Regions from separate parts of the Acidisoma sibiricum genome, predicted to be linked through region 2. Evidence: predicted binding sites of a transcription regulator. Region 2 holds the regulator's gene; the other holds the start of a gene.
What was found. The regulator HrcA, encoded in region 2, represses chaperone genes, less so after heat shock. The targets are predictions, from matches to a motif close to GTTNGCACTCNCNNNNNGNGAGTGCNAAC.

Region 1 (4,200 bases), on a different replicon from region 2:
CCCGCAGCCGCACCAGTATCGGCTCAGCCTCCACAATCAGCGCGGTTAACTGCGCCATGGCTACGGGACGGCGCTCCAGCACGGGGCTGCTCGCCTCGAGTGCCGCCCAGGCATCGCCGAACCAGGGTCGCAGCATGGCCGCCGCCAGCTCGGCCTGCGGCAGCATGAGACTCGCGGCGAGGGGCCGACTGTCGCGATGGCCGCTCCAGACGGTCCGCGCCTGCCGCCGCAATTGCGACCGGAGCAGCGCGGCCTGCGGCATCTCCAGCCGGTCATCCGCCCAGATATCCTGTTGGACCATGCGCCGCGCGATGGTCTCTGCCATGCCGCCCGCGGCCCGGCCAAGGCGCCGGCCCGAGACCACGACTGTCAGCGCAGGGTCGTGCCGGATTTTGCAATCCCTGCGCTCAAGCCGCGCGATAAATCCGCGATCTTCGCTGTGGGCGACCGCGGGGAGGCCGCCGACGGCGGCGAAGACGGCGGCCCGCACGGCAATACTGGCGCCGGAGCGGTGCGAATGCCGTGGCCAGGGGTCCCAGGGCCGCGGATCGACCAGATCGTCTATTTCATCCAGAATAGCGCCATAGGCTTGTTCGGCGAGATCGTCGGCGATGAGATGCGATGGCAGGCCAGCTTCGTCGACCGGATCGATCGCGGCCATGCCGCAGACGGCATCATGCCCGCCTCGCAGCCAGCCCATGTTTGCCGCAACCCAGTGGGGCGGCACCTGCGCATCGGCATCCGTGGTCAAAATCGCGCCCCGCAGGCCTGCAATTTCTGCGGCGCGATCCATCGCCAAGCGGCGCGCGGTGCCGGCATTGGCCTCCGCCGCGGGCAGATCGACCTCTTCGATATGAAGTCTCGCGTCGAGAAAGGGTGCGAGGATGCGCGCCATGGTTGCAGTGCCATCACGGCTGTTGTTGACAAGCAGCACGATGTCATCGATCGACTCAGTCTGTCGCCCGAGGGCGCGCAGGCAGGGTTCTATGAAGGATGCTTCATCCCTGACGGGGATCGCGACGACAACCTTTGCGTCCGTGCGGTGCAGCGCGGCCATCAACCTACCATCCCTTATCGCTCCATAAGCGAAGGCCAATCGGGACGACAGGAAGAGAGGCTTGTCCGATCGGCGAATTCGCGGGTCCGCCAAACGTCAATGGTCTTTGGCATTTTCCCAGATGGTCCACGACCCTGCCGAATGAAACGAAAGCGGCGACTGTTCTCACTTCAAACTAAAGTGTGGACGATCGGGCGGGGTGCATCCTGACCCCTCCCGCGCGATTTTCGGGCGGATACACTCACCTGTGTGCGGGCCAGGGCATGGCCGCAAGACGCGCCGGCCTGGCGGGCTCCCCCTGATGCAGGGGTTTCGCTAGCACTCTCAGGCATAGAGTGCTAAACCGATCAGGCTCGAACCGTGCCACAATGGCCCCGGGTAAGCGCACCGGTCGTGAAGGCCGGCACCAGGTAAGTACCCAGTCCATGAAATTTCGTCCGCTGCACGATCGCGTCGTGATTCGTCGCGTCACCCCCTTAGAAAAATCCGCTGGCGGCATCATCATTCCCGATACCGTCAAAGATAAGCCCATGGAGGGTGAAGTCGTCGCGGCGGGGCCCGGCGCCCGCAATGAGCAGGGCGTTGTCGTCGCACTCGATGTCAAAGCCGGAGACCGCGTGCTGTTCGGCAAATGGTCCGGCTCTGAAGTGAAGCTCGACGGTGAAGAATTGGTCATCATGAAGGAGAGCGACCTTCTTGGCGTGATCGAAGGCGCATCCGCCACTGCCCACGCTGCCTGAACAATCAAAAAGGAATACAGACATGGCAGCTAAAGACGTTCGCTTCGGCGAAGATGCCCGCAGCCACATGCTGCGCGGCGTCGATATTCTGGCCGATGCGGTCAAAGTGACGCTTGGCCCCAAAGGGCGCAATGTCATCATCGACAAAAGCTATGGCGCACCGCGTATCACCAAGGACGGTGTCTCGGTCGCCAAGGAAATCGAACTCGCCGAAAAGTTCGAGAATATGGGCGCCCAGCTTCTCCGTGAAGTTGCCAGCAAAACCAACGATCTTGCCGGTGACGGCACGACGTCGGCGATCGTGCTTGCCCAGGCCATCGTCCGCGAAGGCGGCAAGGCCGTCGCCGCCGGCATGGCGCCGATGGATCTGAAGCGCGGTGTCGACAAGGCTGTCGCGGCGCTCGTCACGGAACTGGCAGCGCGCACCAAGAAGATCACCACCGAGGCTGAAACGGCCCAGGTCGGCACGATTTCGGCCAATGGCGAGGCCGAAATCGGCCGCATGATTGCGGAAGCCATGCAAAAGGTCGGCAATGACGGCGTGATTACCGTCGAAGAAGCCAAGGGCATGGAGACGGAGCTGGAGGTGGTCGAAGGGATGCAGTTCGACCGCGGCTATCTCAGCCCCTATTTCGTCACCAATCCCGAGAAGATGACCGTGGATATGGATAACCCCTATATCCTCATCCATGAGAAGAAGCTGTCCGGCCTGCAGGTTCTGCTGCCGCTGCTGGAAGCGGTCGTGCAGTCTGGCAGACCGCTGGTCATTATCGCGGAAGATATCGAGGGCGAAGCCCTGGCCACTTTGGTTGTCAATAAGCTGCGTGGCGGACTGAAGGTCGCGGCCGTCAAGGCACCGGGCTTCGGCGATCGCCGCAAGGCGATGCTGGAAGATATCGCGGTGCTGACGGGCGGCGAAGTGATCAGCGAGGATCTGGGCATCAAGCTTGAATCCGTCACCTTGGCCATGCTCGGCCAGGCCAAGCGGGTGCTGATCGAAAAGGACACCACGACCGTCATCGAAGGGGTTGGTGCGCACGACCTTATCCATGCGCGCTGTGACCAAATTCGCCGTCAGGTCGAAGAAGTCACCTCCGACTACGATCGGGAGAAGCTGCAGGAACGTCTGGCGAAGCTTGCCGGCGGCGTTGCTGTCATCCGCGTCGGCGGTGCGACCGAGACCGAGGTGAAGGAGCGCAAGGATCGCGTCGATGACGCGCTGCATGCGACCCGCGCGGCAGTTGAGGAAGGCGTGGTGCCGGGTGGCGGTGTTGCCTTGGCGCGCGCCAGCCAAACGCTTGTCGGCCTCAAGGGCGACAATGCCGACCAGACCTTCGGCATCGCCATGGTGCGCAAGGCCGTGCAGACGCCGCTACGCCAGATTGCCGAGAATGCCGGCAATGACGGTGCCGTCATTGCGGCCCGCGTGCTGGAAAGCAATGACTACAATTTCGGCTACGATGCGCAGACCGGTAATTTCACCGACCTGATCGCCGCCGGCATCATCGACCCCACCAAGGTCGTGCGCGTGTCATTGCAAAACGCGGCTTCAGTCGCCGGCCTCATGATCACCACGGAAGCCATGGTGGCCGAGCGGTCAGAAAAGCGCCAACGCTCTCTGCCGCAGGGCGGTGGCGGCATGGACGACATGGACTACTAAGCGCCTGTAGCCGGTCGCATCGCGCGACCGGCTTTTGCGCGCCTGTGCTGCATCAAGGCCCCTTTGACGAGCAAAGGGGCCTTGACTGTTTTCAGCGGCTGGTTTCTGCCAGCTGCTGGACCGTCAAGAAATTCAAATTGCGCGATACCGCGTCGCGCACCGCGGCTTCCTCGCCGCCTTCGAGCGCCGCAATCAGCAAGGCCATGTCCTTGTTCAGGAGTGTCTTGACCTTGAACGCGGTCTTGGCATCAGGCTCAAATCCGTTGTTCCACAGATAGTCCAAAATCATCCGGCCTCTGTCATAGACACGGGCGGCGCCGTGCCATGGCGGCAGACCGGTTCGACGAAGGTCCTGTCTGATAACGCTCATGCCCTGCACCACCTCAATGACTGCTGCCATTTAAGCACAAAAAAGGGGCCGGCGCCCGATAAGGCACCGGCCCCTTTCATGGGCGTGGCGGGTTAGGCCAGAAGACGGCCGCTGTCAGCGTCCTGCGTGATCATCTGACGGCGATCGGCGATCTGCGTCTTCATCGACTTCTGCAGCTTTTCAAAGGCCCGCACCTCGATCTGGCGCACCCGCTCCCGCGAGATGCGGTAGCGCTGCGACAGATCTTCCAGCGTCGTCGCCTCATCCTTCAGGCGGCGATCGATCAGGATATGACGCTCGCGCTCGTTCAAGGTTTTCAGGGCTGTCGCGAGCAGCGCCTTGCGGTCGGTCAGCTCCTCGCGGTCGCCGATCA
Region 2 (4,200 bases):
TGAACGACATTGTGATCGTCGATTTTTGGTCCTTTCGGCGATTTCGGCCGAGTGTGTCTGCTAGGCCTTGGCGGTGCGCTGCCGGCCGCCGCGCAGCTCGCTCAGCACCACCATGCCGCCGCTCAGCAGAATGAGGCCAGCGCCGAGGAAGACGCCGATGGCCGGAATGTCGCCGAAGATGGCGTAGCCGAAGACGAAGCTCCAGAGCAGGCCGCTGAATTCCATCGGCGCGATGACGCTGGCCTGGGCGAGCTTGACGCCTTCGATCAGCAGCAGCTGGGCGAGGGTGGAGAGCAGCCCCAGGCTCAGCATCAAAACCAGGGCCGGCAGGCTGGGTGTCTTCCAGATGAAGGGCAGGACCGCGCCGCAACAGACCAGGAACAGCAGCGCGATGACGAAGACCTGATCCCAGCCGCGCAGCTCGGCCGAAATCTGGCGCATCAGGATCATGGCATAGGCCCAGATGACGGCGGCGAGGGCGACGCAGAGCGCCGGCAGAAGCGGGCTTGAGCCATGCGGACGGGCGGCGAGAAGCACGCCGACAAAGCCGATGCCCAGCGCGATCCAGCGCACCAGGGTGACGCGTTCGCCCAGCAAAGGTCCCGCCATCACCGCGATGATCAGCGGGCTTGCGAAGTAGATGGTGATCATCTGGGCGAGGCCGAGATAGCGGCCGGCCGAATAGTACAGAAGCCAGGCGACGAAGGTGAGGGCCGCGCGCGCCAGCAGCTTGCCCCGCATCGGCGAAAACAGACCGCGCGTCACCACGCTGCGGCCACCGAGGCTGAGGCAGAGGACGACGACGGTCAGGCTGCGCAGGAACAGAATCTGCGGCGCGTCGAAATGCGCGACCAGGATCTTGACCAGCGCATCATGCAAAGCGAAGGCGGAATAAGAGATCAGGACGATGACGAGGCCCGTTCCGGTCGACGACCGGTCAAGCCTGGAGCGCAGGGCGGAAACATGCGTCGCGAAGCCCATTCCCGTGCCGCCACTCCCTGTGGTGTCGCGAAGACCCAATTAGGCTATGATCAGCATGAGCCCATGTGACGGAGCACTCTTCATGTCGCATGGCAGAGCCTCTGACTGATAGGATATCGGCCCCCAGGTCCGGGCCCGGTAAAAAAGGATCGCAATGGACAGACATGGCTTTACCCTTCCGCCCATACAACCCGCGACGCTGCCCCAGGGGCTAGATATCCGGTCGGCGGCGGTATTGCGCGAAATCGTCGAGCAATATGTGGAGACCGGCGGCCCGGTTGGCAGCCGCACCCTGTCGCGACGCCTGCCGCTGGCGCTGTCGCCAGCGACGATCCGCAATGTCATGGCCGATCTGACCGATGCCGGTCTGCTTTATGCGCCCCATACCTCGGCCGGGCGTCTGCCGACCGACCGGGGCTTGCGCCTGTTCGTCGACGGCTTGCTGCAATTCGGCGACCTGGCCGAGGAGGAGCGGGACGCGATCGACACCGCGCTCGTCAGCCATGGCCGCAGCCTGCAGGATACGCTGGCCGAAGCCTCGACCCTGTTGTCCGGCCTGTCGGCGGCGGCCGGGCTGGTTCTGGCGCCCAAGGCCGAGGGCGCGCTGAAGCATATCGAATTCGTGCCGCTCGCCTCCGGCCGTGCGCTGGTGGTGCTGGTCTCCTCGGAAGGTCAGGTCGAGAACCGCGTCATCGATATTCCGCTCGGCGTGCCGCCCTCGGCGCTGCAGCAGGCGAGCAACTATCTCAATGCCCGTCTGGCCGGACAGACGCTGGCGGATTTTCGCACCAATATGGCGGCCGAGATCGCGCGCGACCGCAATACGCTGGACGAGCTGGCGGCGAGCATCATCGAAGCGGGTCTCGCGACCTGGGGCGGCGAGGGGCGCGGCGGCAATCTGATCGTTCGCGGCCAGGGAAGGCTGCTGGCGGATGTCACGCAAATCGAGAACCTTGCCTCCATCCAGACCCTGTTCGAGCGGCTGGAGGCGCAGGAGACGATGCTGCGCCTGCTGGAACTGGCGGAGACCTCGGACGGGGTGCGCATTTTCATCGGCGCGGAAAGCGGCCTGTTCGGCTCGGCCGGCGTGTCCATGATCGTGGCGCCGGCGCGGAATTCGACGAACCGTATCGTCGGCGCGATCGGGGTGATCGGACCCACCCGGATCAATTACGGCCGGGTCATTCCGGTGGTGGACTATACCGCGCGGGTGGTGGGCAGGCTGCTGGGCTGACGCGGCTGGGGGCGCATTGTCAAATGGTCCGTAACGCCTTCGGCTGAAGCGGGTGCGCGCCGCTACCCGCCGCGACGGATTGGTGCTAGGCTTACCGAACCGTTAGAATTCCACTTCCAGTTCGGTGATTTCTTGGGGCTCTTCCTTCGCTGCAGCCACCCATTCCGCCATATCCGGCCAGGCCATGATGTCCTGGCAGTAGCGTGCTGCGCGCGCGTTCAGCGCGACGTCATAGGTTAGGAAGCGGGTGACGACAGGCGCATACATCGCATCGGCGACTGAAAGCTTTTTGCCGAAGAGATATGGGCCGTTCCATGTCTCGAAACAGTCCTGCCAGATCGTCAGGATGCGGTCGATATCGGCGCGCGCGGCCGACCAGATGGCAAAGCCTGGCCGGTGCGCATGCAGGTTCATCGGCAGCGATGAGCGCAAAGCCGCGAAGCCGGAATGCATTTCGCCGCTGATGGCCCTGCAGCGGGCGCGCGCATGCCTGTCATCCGGCAGCATTTCAGCCTCCGGTCGCAACTCGTTCAGGTATTCCGCAATAGCAAGCGTATCCCAGATCGAAATCCCATCATGGATGAGACTGGGTACCAGAATGGACGAGGACCGAAGCAGCAGTTCGGCCCGGGCGGCGGGATCGTCGGGATTGACGATCTTTTCTTTAAACGGCAGGCCGGAGAGGCGCGTGATCAGCCATCCCCTGAGTGACCAGGAGGAATAGTTCTTGCTGCTAATGAGAAGCGTCGCCTCAGCCATGAGCAATGTCCTGTCCGCCAAGGATGGGCCCACACTCTATCAGACCCTGGGGCTCCAGCGGAACGCAGGGCTTGGTATGGATGAAAAAAACCGGCAGTCCCTGTTCTATGAAATGGCCAAGCCCATCGCGGGCCTGCCGTTGTCCGACGTGCTGGCGGCGGCCGGCACGCCGATGCTGTATCAGATGTATCAGGCGCGGCAGGATATGATGGCGCCGGCGCGCCAGTATTTCCGGTTTCTCAGCACCATTCTCAACCAATATGATCTGACCCAGCCGGCTGCCCTGCCGCTGCGCCTGACTGCCGCCATGGCCGAAAGCCTCTGGCGCGTGCCGATGACGCATGAGCGGCCGGCTTACGGCATGCAGCCGGTCGTGGTCGGCAATGCGCCGGTCGCGATCATCGAGGAGGTCGTCTACGAGACGCCCTTCTGCGCATTGTTGCATTTTCGCAAGGAAACCGCCGTACGGCAGCCGCGGCTGCTGGTGGTGGCGCCGATGTCCGGCCATTTCGCGACGTTGCTGCGCAATACGGTGCAGACGCTGCTCGCCGATCATGACGTCTATATCACGGACTGGAAGAACGCCCGCGACGTTCCGCTGACCGCCGGCACCTTCGGGTTTGAGGACTATACCGACCATGTCATCGCGCAGCTGGAGGCGATCGGACCCGGCGCGCATGTGCTGGCCGTCTGCCAGCCGGCGGTACCGGTGCTGGCCGCTGTGTCCGTCATGGCGCGGGAAGGCAATATCGCGACCCCGCGCAGCATGACGCTGATGGCGGGTCCCATCGATACAAGGATGGCGCCGACCAAGGTCAATCTGCTGGCGCAGGAAAAGCCGATCGAGTGGTTCGACAATTCTGTCATCGGCATTGTGCCCTGGCAGTTCCGCGGCGCGAACCGCCGCGTCTATCCTGGCTTTATGCAGCTCAATGCTTTCGTGGCGATGAATTTCGACCGCCATTTGCGGGCGGAAATCCTGCAGGCCCGCAATATCGTGGCGGGCGACGAGATGCGCGCCGATGTACACCGTAAATTCTATGACGAATACCGCGCCGTGATGGATCTGCCCGCGGAATTCTTTCTGGAGACGGTCAAGCGCATCTTTCAGGATCATGACCTGCCGCTGGGCCGCCTGACGCATCGGGGCGAGCGCGTCGATCCGGGCGCCATCCGCCGCACCATGGTGCTGACGGTCGAAGGCGAGCGCGACGATATCTGCGGCA

Region 1: AC3G7M_RS18625 (co-chaperone GroES) is a predicted target of HrcA. The motif match lies at 1,372-1,400, and genes of this name have one in related genera.

Annotation. Positions count from the first base shown of each region.
Region 1 is NZ_JBYQFD010000002.1:38,269-42,468, reverse strand. Features, by position in the region: gene AC3G7M_RS18630 (glycosyltransferase family 2 protein) at 1-1,057, opposite strand, end outside; gene AC3G7M_RS18625 (co-chaperone GroES) at 1,483-1,797, shown strand; gene groL (chaperonin GroEL) at 1,820-3,457, shown strand; gene AC3G7M_RS18615 (hypothetical protein) at 3,549-3,857, opposite strand; gene rpoH (RNA polymerase sigma factor RpoH) at 3,920-4,200, opposite strand, start outside.
Region 2 is NZ_CM174445.1:702,944-707,143, reverse strand. Features, by position in the region: gene AC3G7M_RS03400 (DMT family transporter) at 61-981, opposite strand; gene hrcA (heat-inducible transcriptional repressor HrcA) at 1,136-2,215, shown strand; gene AC3G7M_RS03390 (glutathione S-transferase family protein) at 2,318-2,974, opposite strand; gene AC3G7M_RS03385 (polyhydroxyalkanoate depolymerase) at 2,973-4,200, shown strand, end outside.